Regions from separate parts of the Brevibacillus nitrificans genome, predicted to be linked through region 3. Evidence: riboswitches for the same ligand, from Rfam matches in the RefSeq annotation. Region 3 holds a riboswitch; each other region holds the start of a gene.
What was found. A riboswitch is a leader RNA that binds a small molecule or an ion and turns the genes downstream of it on or off. The one in region 3 is predicted to bind cyclic di-GMP.
Positions count from the first base shown of each region.

Region 1 (4,259 bases), on a different contig from region 3:
CTGCGTCTTGATAGGTAGGAATCATCTCTCCATCACCTCATCGACATTTCCATTCTCTACCAGTATGTCTGCTATTGATTCTTGATGCAAGCGAACAACGCATGTGCTTCCCAAAAACAAAAACAGCTACAGAAAAGGCATCGTTAATGGATCGCCTCCTGTAACTGTTTTTGGCTTTGGGTTTCTTGGCTGATAATGCTTTCCAATTCTTCCCGTGGCAGTCTTTCTACAATCTCGATGAAATGAGCTGCCAGTATCTCATCAAACTGAGTGCCCGATCCACGTCTGATTTCATTTAGCGCTTCCTCAACAGGCAGGCCTTTTCGATACGGTCGATCAGCAACCATCGCGTCAAACGCATCAGAAATCGCCAATATTTTCGCCATCAACGGAATCTCATCACCGGCGAGCCCATCCGGATAGCCCTTACCATCAATTCGTTCATGATGAGAACGAATCGCCGGAAGCAACTCCTTGAACATTCCCGCCTGCAAAATGATCTCGTACCCGATGACGGTATGCTGTTTGATTCTGTCGTATTCCTCAGGCGTCAATCTGCCCTTTTTATTCAGAATTTCATCTTCAATACCTATTTTCCCGATATCATGCAAAATGCCGCCTACGTATATTTCTTCGACCTTCTCGGATGACATCCCTATTTTCCTGGCGATTTCTCTGCCCCAGTGGGCGACCCTTTGTGAATGTCCGCTTGTGTAACGATCCCTTGCATCAATAGAGGCAGCCATTGTAGTCAAAAAGCGATGGTTAAATGATTTTGCTTCTTCAACCTTTTGATGAAGCTTTTGAATACTATCGTAGTAATGATGGAATACAACGCTGATCGTAATAAATGCAACCATCATGGGAATTAGCGTAAGCGGGCCGTATGACTCAACTAAACGCGCGCCCACTCCAGCCAATATCATCAGCAGTAAATATGTAGAAGTAAAGCCTCTTGCCATGTCTTTTATCGTTGTAATCCAATTGCTTTTATAAAAATAGGAAATACCCAGCCCACAGAGAGTGAGGTTTACGAACCAGTAAATGACCGCTAAAAAAAGATCTGTAATGATTGGAGAAAATGCCTCAAAACTTCCTAGCCAATTTTTCAATTGGTCTACTACCCAGATAGTCATCATTAACTGACCAATATTGGCCAAAGCTTTAGATGGGTTAAACCGAATCAAAAAACCAATAATCAGCGCTTCAATAACCGCAGACCATACACCGACCCAAGAGCCAAAGAGTAGGATACCCGAAAAAATCACAGCGTTATTTAAGGTTAATATCGTATTTGATAATCGAATCGGCGCAAAAGTAGAAAAAATGGTGAGGAGAGTATATGTACATAATACTCCCCAGTGATCACGCGGTTCCCATTCAGACAAGGAAGAAGCAAATATAAGCATGGCTGATATTGCAAAACCAAATTGCACAATAATGCCTTTTATGAAGATTAGAATATCAGCTTTTTGTCGCATAACTTTTTCCTTCTCGGAGTTGTAATAATGAGATTGGTTTATTCATTAAGCGCTGAATAAGTAAAAATGCCCCTAACATAATAAAAATGTCCCCAATACTAATAACCCGCGGAATAATAGACGGCATATAGATGACATCCGTTAAAAACGGAAGATTGGAAGCCTCCGTCAGTACATTATGCTTAAAATTTGTGCCATTAATAATTGGTTCTAGATCATACGGCAGCTTCTTTGCCTGTTCTAAATCAATTGGCATCTTCCCACCATTTGTCCATATTGCAATGGCATTTAAAAACCAACCGACCATAAAAATTCTCATATCTTCATATTTTCGATTAAACAGTAAAAAAGCCAAGATAAACACGTATGCTGCTGAAATGAAGATGCCTCCTAGTGTGTGAAAAAGCGCGGAACAAACTTGGAGTCCAATACTTATAGCTAAAAGCCATATCTTGTTAAATTTAGGGAATTCTCTGATTCTTCCCTTCCGAATCAGCGCAACTATAAACGATAAACAGATTACATCCAAAAGCATTTGGCTTTCCTCCAAGGGTTGAAGAAAAAACACCACTCATCAAAGCGGTGTTTCTTCCATGCAATTATTAGCCAATGTTGAAATTTGCAGATGTAGCTGCTACGATAGCTGCCACCATCAAGATTGCTGCGACCCATTTTTTCATATATATTTCCCCCCCTTTAAGATAGTGGAGAAAGCTGGCTTCGCTACTGGTCATAACCCAGGGGCCAAGCGACCATTTACAGCCCCTGCGCATCTTTCCTTTTCTTTTGTAAAAAGGGCGGATTCGCTACTGGCTCCATACGGACCAAGCGACCAAATACAGTCCGTACTTCTTCGCGACTTTCATACCTATATTTTACACATAAGTGACAAATTTCGGCAATCAAATATTCATAGTTTACTAGATTTTATCTATAAATAGTTCTTTTGAATTAGCCTTTCCTCACACTAGCGCGGCAAGAATTGCTTTTTGTGCATGGAGGCGATTTTCTGCCTGATCGAAAATGAAGGAGCGAGCTCCGTCAATCACGCCGGCAGTCACTTCTTCCCCGCGGTGAGCAGGCAAGCAGTGCAGGAACAAATAGCTCGGATCTGCCTGTGCGACCAGCTTTTCGTTGACTTGGTAGTTCGCGAAGGCTTTCAATCTGACTTCATTCTCTGCTTCAAAGCCCATACTGGTCCAAACGTCGGTATACACCGCATCCGCTCCGGCAACCGCTTCAGCTGGGTCATACGTCACAGTCATGTTTCCGCCGCTTTGTTTCGCGTATTCTGTCGCTTTTTGAACGATTGCGGCGTCCATTTCATAGCCGACCGGAGTCGCTACGCGCACGTCCATCCCCAAGAGGACCGCTGCCAGAACCAGTGAATTTGCTACGTTGTTGCCATCACCGACATACGCCAGCTTGATTCCCTTCAGCTTGCCTTTATGCTCCCAGATCGTGAGCATGTCAGCCAAGGCTTGGCAAGGGTGGTACAGATCGGTCAGTCCGTTGATGATCGGGATGGATGCATGCTCTGCCAGCTCTTCTACATAGGAGTGGGAGAACGTGCGGATCATGATCGCATCTACATAGCGGGACAGCACTTTCGCTGTATCGCTGATCGGCTCACCGCGGCCCAGCTGCAGTTCTTTTCCGCTCAGGAACATACCCATGCCCCCCAGCTGATACATCCCTACTTCAAAGGATACGCGGGTACGAGTAGACGCTTTGTCAAAAATCATGCCCAAGGTCTTGCCCTGCAGCGGCTGGAACGGCTGTCCCAGCTTTTGCAGTTGCTTGATGTGAGCGGCCAGATGCAGCAGCTCCATCAGTTCTTCCCCGTTGAACTCGTCGATTCTGAGCAGGTCCTTTCCTTTATGCTTGCTGAGCGGCAAGTTTGGAAAGTGTTCCAATATCTTCACTGGCTGCATGCGAGCCACCTCTTTTCTCAAGAATGGATTTCACGTACAAATCAAAGGTTTCAACTGCTGAGAACAGCGGTACACCGTGCTGCACCAGACGACCACGCAGGGCGAATCCGGTACGGCCATGACGATTTCCGATCGTCGCTGTGATCAGGGCAAAGGCTGCTTTGTCTTTTTGCAGCAGCTCGTTCAGCTTTGCCTCATTTTCGATGACATGACTGACTGCTACTCCGGTCTCTTGCAGCCATGCTGCTGTTCCGGCTGTCGCTACCAGCACGCCCCCCTCTGCTTGCAGCTGTGCGAGCGTTTTGCTGACATCTGCCTGCTTGTCGGAGTCTTTTAAGGACGCAATCACCAGATGGCCTTGCTTCCAGTCACCGTAAAAATGATCTTTGAACGCGAATGCCTTGCCAGCCGCTTCCGCAAAGGAGCGACCCAAGCCGAGCACTTCGCCTGTCGATTTCATTTCTGGACCCAAGACCGGGTCTACGCCGTTCAGCTTTACCGTTGAGAACACGGGTGCTTTTACGACCGCGAAAGGAATTTCCGGCAAGAGTCCTGTACCGTATCCCATATCCGCCAATTTCTCACCCAGTTGTGCTTGAACAGCCAGTTGAACCATTGGGATACCTGTTACCTTGCTCGTAATTGGAACTGTACGGGAGGCACGCGGATTCACTTCCAACACGTAAACTGTGCTTCCATCGATCACAAACTGGATGTTGATCAAGCCAACCGCTCCCATTTCTTTCGCGATTGCCTCGGTATAGCTCGCGATCTTCTGCTTGATTTCATCTGACAAGCCAGGAGCCGGGAACAGAGCCACGCTATCGCCGGAGTGAATTCCGGC
Region 1 is NZ_RHHU01000002.1:35,506-39,764, forward strand. It holds gene EDM59_RS01110 (DUF4760 domain-containing protein) at 1-25, opposite strand, end outside; gene EDM59_RS01115 (HD-GYP domain-containing protein) at 144-1,481, opposite strand; gene EDM59_RS01120 (DUF5317 domain-containing protein) at 1,465-2,016, opposite strand; cyclic di-GMP riboswitch class II at 2,268-2,351, opposite strand; gene argF (ornithine carbamoyltransferase) at 2,444-3,415, opposite strand; gene carB (carbamoyl-phosphate synthase (glutamine-hydrolyzing) large subunit) at 3,360-4,259, opposite strand, start outside.
Region 1: another riboswitch for cyclic di-GMP. It lies ahead of EDM59_RS01120 (DUF5317 domain-containing protein); the one in region 3 lies ahead of EDM59_RS24560 (GNAT family N-acetyltransferase).

Region 2 (4,259 bases), on a different contig from region 3:
CAGCAATTCCACGTCTATTACCAGCCAAAAATGGATATCAGCTCCCAGAAGCTGACGGGAATGGAAGCACTCGTACGCTGGGTGCATCCGGAGCTGGGAGTCATCTCTCCAGGCAAATTCATTCCGATTGCAGAAGAGAGCGGGATGATCCTCGAGCTGGGCGAGTGGATTCTGAGAGAAGCTTGTAAGCAAAACAAGAAGTGGCATGATCAAGGGCATATGCTAAAGGTGTCCGTAAACCTATCCGCGCGGCAAATTTTCCAGAAGGATCTGGTAGAGAGAATTATAGGGGTATTGGAAGAGGTTGGGCTGTCGGCACAGTGGCTGGAGCTGGAAATTACCGAGAGCATTTTTGTCAAAATGGAAGAAGCGACGGCAGTTCTCAAGCAGCTGCGTGAAGCGGGCATTCACATCTCGATCGATGATTTCGGGACTGGCTACAGCTCCTTTAGCTACATCAAGAGCTTGCCAGTGGATACAATCAAAATAGACGCATCGTTTATTCGGGATATTCACCATAATCAGGAGAGTCAGGCGATCGTGAAGGCGATTGTGACGATTGCGGACAGTTTGCAGATGAACGTCATCGCGGAAGGCATCGAGCTGGATGACCAAGCAGAAGCGTTGCAGCAAAACGGCTGTGCTCACGGGCAAGGCTACCTGTTCAGCAGACCGCTGGCGACGGATGATTTTGAGCAGTTTTTAGCGGAACGAAATTGAAGACGATTGGAAAACAAGCCCCGTATATCGCGCATATACGGGCTTTTTGTTTCGCGTGCCAAATTCCCTGCTTTTCCTTTTATTTTAGTCATAATATAATCTTTTATTGGTGGGCGTATGAATTTTTTTCCAAATCGAAGACTGAGCGAGTGAGGCAGCATATATGAAATATACCGGGAGAATAACCGTTACGTTATTCGTATTGATTGTGATTTTGTTTATACGCATGATGGTTCAGTATTATCTAGGACAGCCTCCTCACTTCATTCCCATTCCAGCCTTCGTTGCCCTTGCATTTGCGTGGTTTCTTGGGAGCAAATATGACAAGTCCGTTTATTTCGCTCATCGGGATGCTTTAACGAACGTCTTTAATCGACGCTATTTTGATCGACAGGCAGATAAACAGCTCCGTTTCAGTCGGAAAAAAGGAGCGAAGCTTTGTATTTTTGTCATTGATGTAAACGATTTCAAGCAAATCAACGATCAATATGGACATGCCAAAGGGGACGAGGTCCTACAGCTCATTTCCCGCGTGTTGGCTTTACACACAGGAAAACGGGATATTTTAGCGCGTTCAGGAGGGGACGAATTTCTCCTGTTATCTCCACGGATCGATAGGCACGAGGCAGAAAATCGAATCGAGTTTTTCCACAACAAATGTGCGGAGCTTTCAAAACGTCTTCGAATCCCCGTATCCATTTCAATTGGGTATTCCATCTACCCTGACGATGCATGGAACGTAGGTGACTTGATCTTTTCTGCGGATACCCGGATGTATCGCAAGAAGAAAAAGAAAGCCAATTGATACAGGATAGCCTGCAGCCTTGGCTCAAAAAAATGTTGCTTGGGATGTTTCGTTTATTGGAAACAGGGTATTAAGTAATAGGTAAAAAGAATCAAAAACGAAAGGATTGATTTTTTTCGCTCCTTTTCACTATGTGTTCACAGACTATATAGGCAAATACGACTATAATAACTTTGATTGGTTAAAGCGCTGCAGTATTCAAAAATTATGACCTCAACTTAACTAAATGACCGTGGAAGCGATGATCTGTCATTCGTATGTGGGCACTTGAATGGCAGGGAGCGAGTAGTGCAACCGACCCTATTTGTTCGCAAAAATAAGGTCGGTTTTTTTGTGTGAAAATTTCTCTGTCTAGGATCCATCATTTGAAATTATCGGAGGTAGCTTATGTCCTTTTTTCATAAAAAATCAAAATCGTGGCAAGCGTATTTGGAGAATTCTCGTTCTACGAACATTTCCGACGTTGGTGAGCGGGTGAAAGATCGATTGGCGTTTATGGGGATCAATCAAGATACGCTCTTACATATAAAAGAAGCTGCTCACATTCTAACTCCGTACAAGGCTGAGATTGTTGGTCAGTTTTACGGGGCGATTACTTCGATGGATCATCTTCATCAGATCATTGTGCACAATTCGAGTGTGGATCGACTGCGTAAAACGATGGAGAAATACCTGGATCAGTTCCTTCTTGCAGAAGTGGACCAAGAATACGTAGCGACCAGAATCATTATTGGTCAAGTTCACAGCCGCATTCATCTGACCGCCGAGCATTTTATCTCTGCCCATCACTTATTAATTCAGATTATGACAACCATCCTGATGGAAAAACTGCACACGAAACCGGATCGGATGCTTCAGAGTGTACTATCGGTACAAAAATTGGCGGCTTTTGATCAGCAATTAATCGTGGAAGTGTACATGGAGGAGACGTTTAAGTCCTTCTTAATCGGAATATCCGACATGCTGAATCAATTGACCGAGCTGGATACGACGAAGCAGCTGATTACCGGAATGGATAAGCAGATCGAGGAAAGCCATAGTGTAACGGCGGCAACGGAAGAAATGAGTGCCTCTATTCAAGAGGTAGCGGAGCATGCAGGCAGAGTAGCCGAAAGGACGGATGAAGCTGTTCAATCGGCAGAGCAAAGTAAGCAAGTCATCAATAGCGCTCTCTTTGACATTCAACAGGTGGGCGGTGTGTACGATAAAGTTTTAGAACGCGTGACCCAGCTGAATTACGAAATCAAGCAAACGCAAGGCGTTGTGAAAATCATTCGCGAAATAGCGGATCAGACCAATTTACTCGCTTTAAATGCGAGTATTGAAGCAGCGAGAGCAGGGGAACACGGCAGAGGCTTTTCCGTTGTAGCTTCAGAGGTACGAAAGCTGGCTGAACATACGAAGGAGCAGATCGCTCTGATTACAGCCAATATGGACTCTTTGCAAAGAGTTTCCGAGCATGTGACCCAGCAAATCGGTGAAACCGGAAAACTGGTAGAGCAAAGCGTGAAGGAAGCACAATTTGCCGACTCAGAGCTGCAAACCATCGTTTCCACGATGCAGGAAATCAATCAATCCACTTCCCAAATTGCCGCGATGACCGAAGAACAAACGTCTTCTGTGATGGATATCGCCTATCGAAATTCCATTATTTTTGATCTGAGCGCGCACTCACAAGAAGTTGCCAAGCAAACGGCAGAAATCATCTTTGAACTCAGCAAGAAAATGGATGAATACCGAAATACCTTCTTTAGCATCAATGTGAGGCTGAATTATAAAGACATTATCCGAGTCGCGAAAACGGACCATCTTCTCTGGAAATGGAAGATCTATAACATGCTATTAGGTATGGAAAATATCGATGCCAAGCAAGCAGCCTCTCACAAAAACTGTAGACTTGGGGCCTGGTATTATGGCCAGTTGCCGCAACGAGTCAAAGACCAGCCTTCCTTTAGACAACTTGAAGAACCGCATAAGGCTGTCCATCAGTTTGCCATGCAAGCAGTAGAATCCTATGAAAAAGGCAATCTGCTAGGTGCGCAGCAAGCGTTTGAACAGCTTCAAGAAGCTTCTCACCATGTCATTACGCTGCTTTCACAACTAGAATCCGAACTATAACTTTTGGGTTATAGCGCAATCATGCACGTGTCACCCTACCTGTCCCCTTGCCCTGCGCAAGGGGGATCTTCAAATCGAAATTCAAATCAGGAGGAGGAGGGATGATGAATGCAGTGATTCAGTCCACTCTTTCAAATATCGCGATCATTTTTTTCATGCATTTATGCATGGTGGAAATACTCAACAATGAGAATAGACTCACTCCTTCCTTCGCTCAAATCGGCAGGATAATCGTCATATCCTCCTCGGTCATCGGTATGTTTTATCTTCCTATTCAATATGGGGAATATCGATTTGATCTCCGCCTCATTCCATTAGTATTTTTTTCTGTCAGGTGGGGGTGGGAACTAGCGATTCCGACTTTACTCATAACAGCTCTTTGGAGGCTGGTTTTGGGGGGAGAGGGTTCCGTTCCCGGTGTTGTTTTTGGCATGATTCTTCCTGTTTTCGTCGCTCTTGTGTATCGATCCATCCAAGGCGCTGGCCTTCATCCGGTCTCGATAGTCTTTTTATTTACCATAGGCTGGTTCATTTCTGATATCCCCATCATTATTTTCGTGCCCGATGGCTGGAGTGTTTTCAAGGAGATCTTTCTTGTCCGTTATGCTTCTTATGT
Region 2 is NZ_RHHU01000009.1:19,023-23,281, forward strand. It holds gene EDM59_RS13455 (sensor domain-containing protein) at 1-720, shown strand, start outside; gene EDM59_RS13460 (GGDEF domain-containing protein) at 884-1,525, shown strand; cyclic di-GMP riboswitch class II at 1,751-1,834, shown strand; gene EDM59_RS13465 (methyl-accepting chemotaxis protein) at 1,913-3,643, shown strand; gene EDM59_RS13470 (GGDEF domain-containing protein) at 3,745-4,259, shown strand, end outside.
Region 2: another riboswitch for cyclic di-GMP. It lies ahead of EDM59_RS13465 (methyl-accepting chemotaxis protein); the one in region 3 lies ahead of EDM59_RS24560 (GNAT family N-acetyltransferase).

Region 3 (4,259 bases):
AAGGTATGGATGGGCATACTGGGAGGCGTCTACCTTCTATACCTCGCCATGAAAATGCTGCTGCATAAGCCCGGTTCCAATCCCACGCATCCGGATAAACTGAATTCCTTTTTTTCGGGCTTCCTTTTGCAATTCATCAATCCCAAGGTCATCTTGTACGCGATAACGGCCGTGTCCACGTTTATCATTCCTTATTATCAATCCAATGGGAGCTTGTTGCTGTTTTCCTTGTTTCTCGGCTTTATCGGTTACCTCAGCACTTCCAGCTGGGCATTCTTTGGAGCGGTTTTTCAACAGTTCCTCGCCAAATACGACCGAGCCTTTTCTATCGTCATGGGGCTTTTGTTGATTTATAGCGCGATTGTTATTTTCGTGGATCTGTAAGTGCTTCCTCTACGAAAGCTAGGATCAGCTGTACAGCATGCTCCAAATCATCCATATGTACGATGCCCGTCGCCGAGTGAATGTAGCGGGAGGGTAATGAGATCCCGCCAGCCAGCGATCCTTTTCCTGCCAGGCTCATCGCCCAAGCATCCGTACCGCCATTGACTACCACTTCACGCTGATAGGGAATCCCGTTCTTTTCTGCGGCCTTAATCAATGTGCGCGTCAGCTTCTTGGGTACATTGTTACCGTGCCCGTTGCTCGGCGTCCAATCATACATCATAATGGCTGGTCCTGCTCCCAGCTCAACCGGTGAAATTCGCTCATCCATCCCAGGTGTGCCGCCAGCGAAAATGACGTCAATAGCCAGACTTATATCCGGTTGAATCGAAAAAGCAGCAGGCCCTGCTCCCCGCAGTCCGACTTCCTCCTGCACAGTGGCAACGCCGTAGACTGTGGGGGCTATTTCTTTATCCGCAAGCCTTTTCATGACTTCGATCAGGACCGCACAGCCCGAGCGATTATCGACGGATTTCCCGCTGTATACCTTCGTCCCGTTCAGCAGCCGCCCTTCACGGTCAAACGTGATGTAATCCCCCACCTGCACCCCCAGAGCCAGCGTTTCTGCCCGGCTGGTCGTTCCCAGGTCGAGATGCAATCGGTCCATAGGAATGGCCCTTTGTGCTTCCTCTTCTGTCACGACATGTGCGGGCTTGCCTCCTGTAATTCCGTGCACAGGGCCTGTTTCCGTCTGAATCGTCAGTATCTGGTTGATGACCATCCGACTGTCGTGATAGCCGACTGGAAGGAAATAGACAAATCCCTTCTCATCGATATGACTTACGACAAAACCGATTTCATCCATATGTGCTGCAAGCATGATGCGAAACGTCGGGTGTGTCCCTTTCTTTACAAAGAATTGGTTGCCCAGTGCATCTTCGAAGGACTCGTCTACGAAAGGCTGGATCTGCTCCTTCATGTAATTGGCCACGCGCTCTTCATCTCCGGACACCCCATGAATGGCGTCCAGCTCAGACAAATATTGGGTCAAAGCGTTCATGTCAAACCTCCCAAAGATATGGCCTTACACTATCTAACGTCCATCTTATAAAACATGAAATTATCTGTAAATATTGCATAGAAAACGAATGCGTTCATGTGTGTAAAGCTACCAGGAGGTTTTGCCGATGATAATTGATAAGAAAACTAAAAAATAGTTAATTTTACCTACCAAAACTTGACATGTAAAATGATTTGATATAAAATTTTGCAGAATCCGACATATATTTACATTTTTCTAAGTGTGATGACAAAAGGCAAAACCATCTAAAGGTGGTGACGCAAAGCCACGGGTCTAAAGTCGCTGACTACGATAGCCGGGTTGCCAAACATCCGTAACAAAATGTCTTGATGTTGGTGACTTGGGTTGTTCCAGTACTTGGGATAACTCTTTTTTTCATTCATCTGATAGGAGGACGTCATGTAAGGGAGAGAGAGCAAAGAGAGCAACAAAATGAACGGGAGAAACCGTTACAGACAAAAAAATAGAGAGAAAAAATGGTGGAGTGGGAAATGTACAAACATGTTGATTCTACGGAGACCTTGGCATTGTTCCATCAAATCAAAGAGACCGTCTGGAGTTCCATGGGTTTCGAAATGGAGTACGCCAAACAAGGCTCTGATCTTTACCTGCTGCTGGCAGAAGATGGAGAAGCTGGAGGAACTTTTGAATTTACCCCCTATTCGAAATCAAATTCGTTCATCCATTCGTTGTTTGACGAGATCCTGACGAACGATATGAGAGCGATGGAGGTCGACAGTCTGGCTGTTCTCCCCCGTTATCGCGGGCAGCTCGGCCGAAAAGGAATCTGCCTGATGATCGACTATGCTGAAAAACACGGATATACACACGCTGTCGGCATTGCCGATCCGTCTTTTTTTCGATCCATGAACCAGAAATACAAAATCCAGGCTACACAAATCAAGGAAAACATCTTCTACAAGGGCGCCGAGGCTATTCCGACGCTGTTTCACCTGAAAGAAGTCTATACAGATAAAGAAAATCCACACTACTCGTGGTACACACCGGTTTTCACACAAAGAAAAGTCGAGGTCATGCGCTGATATGGATCTTTTACGAAGAAGGAATAACTGGGTCGTCATCGTCTTTGCAAGTATTATTACATTCGTTCAGATCGTCAATCTGATTTTAGGTGTTCCCCTTTCTTTCGTGCTGACGGTTCTTGGAATCTTGTATGTCGTACTGGCACCTTTTACATACGTCTCCAACCGTCCGAGCCTGCGCGAGAAAATGGCGCCATTTATGAAGTTTTTTAACTTCGTCGTGATCGGGGCATTCATGTTTGTCATTGTCCAACTGGATCCCCATATGATCAATATCATGACGATCATGTTCTTTGTCGCGGTCATGGGGATCTATCAAGATAAATGGATCAATATCCTGACGATCGCAGCTACACTTTGCATCGTGTCCTACTATTTCTTTACCCAGGGTGAGGTAATCTTCCATTCCACCTCCCCTATTGATTTGATGTATTTCCTGTTTACCTTCTGCTTCATTTCGGTTACCAGCATGATGCACGCCTTTTTCAATAACAAGCTGCAGCATGAGAGCGAAACGCAAAAACGGGAAGCCATCGAATCCAAGGAATCCTTGCAGCGGGTACTCGATCAGATCAATCAATCCCTGACGTCCGTACAGGAATACCAAGAAAATCTCAATAAAGTGACCGATGGCGTCAATCTGCGTGCAGTAGAAACGGTATCGTCCCTGCAGAGCATTCTTCAATCGTTCAACGTACAGACGGAAAACACCAATGAACTGCGCAACGAAATGGCAACTACCAACGTTCAAGTAGAGGATATGACTCGCTCCATTACGGAGATGTACGATTATGTAGAATCTACGAAGGAAGCTACCCAGGAAAGCGGAAAGCGCATTGGCAATATCGGTACGGACTTTGAACGCTTTATCAGAGATATCCAAGGTACCAACAGCCTGATTCAAGAGCTCTACAAAGAGACAGAGAACATCGAGAAGATCATTCAAACCATCTCCGAAATATCGGCTCAAACCAACCTGCTCGCACTGAATGCCACGATCGAGGCATCCCGCGCAGGTGAACATGGCCGCGGCTTTGCCGTGGTAGCGGATGAGGTGCGCAAGCTGGCTGAATCCTCCAAAGTATCGTCTGAATCGATCGCGACACTCTTGATGAATATTCGTGAAAAAATGAAGCGCGTCTCCGATATGATCTCAGGTTCCCAGGCTTCCTTTGAAAAAAATAGCGAAGGCATTCTCGAAGTTCAGGAAATGTTTTCCAATGTCGACCATTACATGCAAGACTTTGCTACGAAAACCAAGTTTCTTCAAGAGTTCATCGTTCACGTAAACAGCATGATGCAGGAAGTCGGAGCCAAAGTCGAAATCAACGCAGACATTACCGATCAAAACAAGGACAACCTGGAAGAAGTGCTGCATCTCGTCTCCGAGCAAAAAGACGAGGTAGTCAAGGTATCAAGCGGATTTGAGAAAATCGAGCAGCAAATTCGCGGGTTGAACATCTAAAAGCAGATCACTTGCTGCCACGCAGACTACACCCCTAGTCCATTGCTTCGGACTAGGGGTGTTTTATCATGATTCGATCGTATTCTCCAAGATCCCGAGCCCAGTGACCTCGAGCTCAACGTGGTCTCCCGGCTCCAGCCAGCGATGCACTTCTGGTCCCAGCTCGAGCAGGCAGCCCGTCCCCACCGTTCCTGAGCCAATCACATCTCCCGGATACAGGGTCACTCCATCTGAAGCCCGTTCAATCATCTGTCCGAACGTATAGTAGATATCTTTGAAATTGCCG
Region 3 is NZ_RHHU01000017.1:285,007-289,265, reverse strand. It holds gene EDM59_RS24570 (LysE family translocator) at 1-384, shown strand, start outside; gene EDM59_RS24565 (M42 family metallopeptidase) at 365-1,444, opposite strand; cyclic di-GMP riboswitch class I at 1,690-1,773, shown strand; gene EDM59_RS24560 (GNAT family N-acetyltransferase) at 1,957-2,508, shown strand; gene EDM59_RS24555 (methyl-accepting chemotaxis protein) at 2,510-3,973, shown strand; gene EDM59_RS24550 (fumarylacetoacetate hydrolase family protein) at 4,040-4,259, opposite strand, start outside.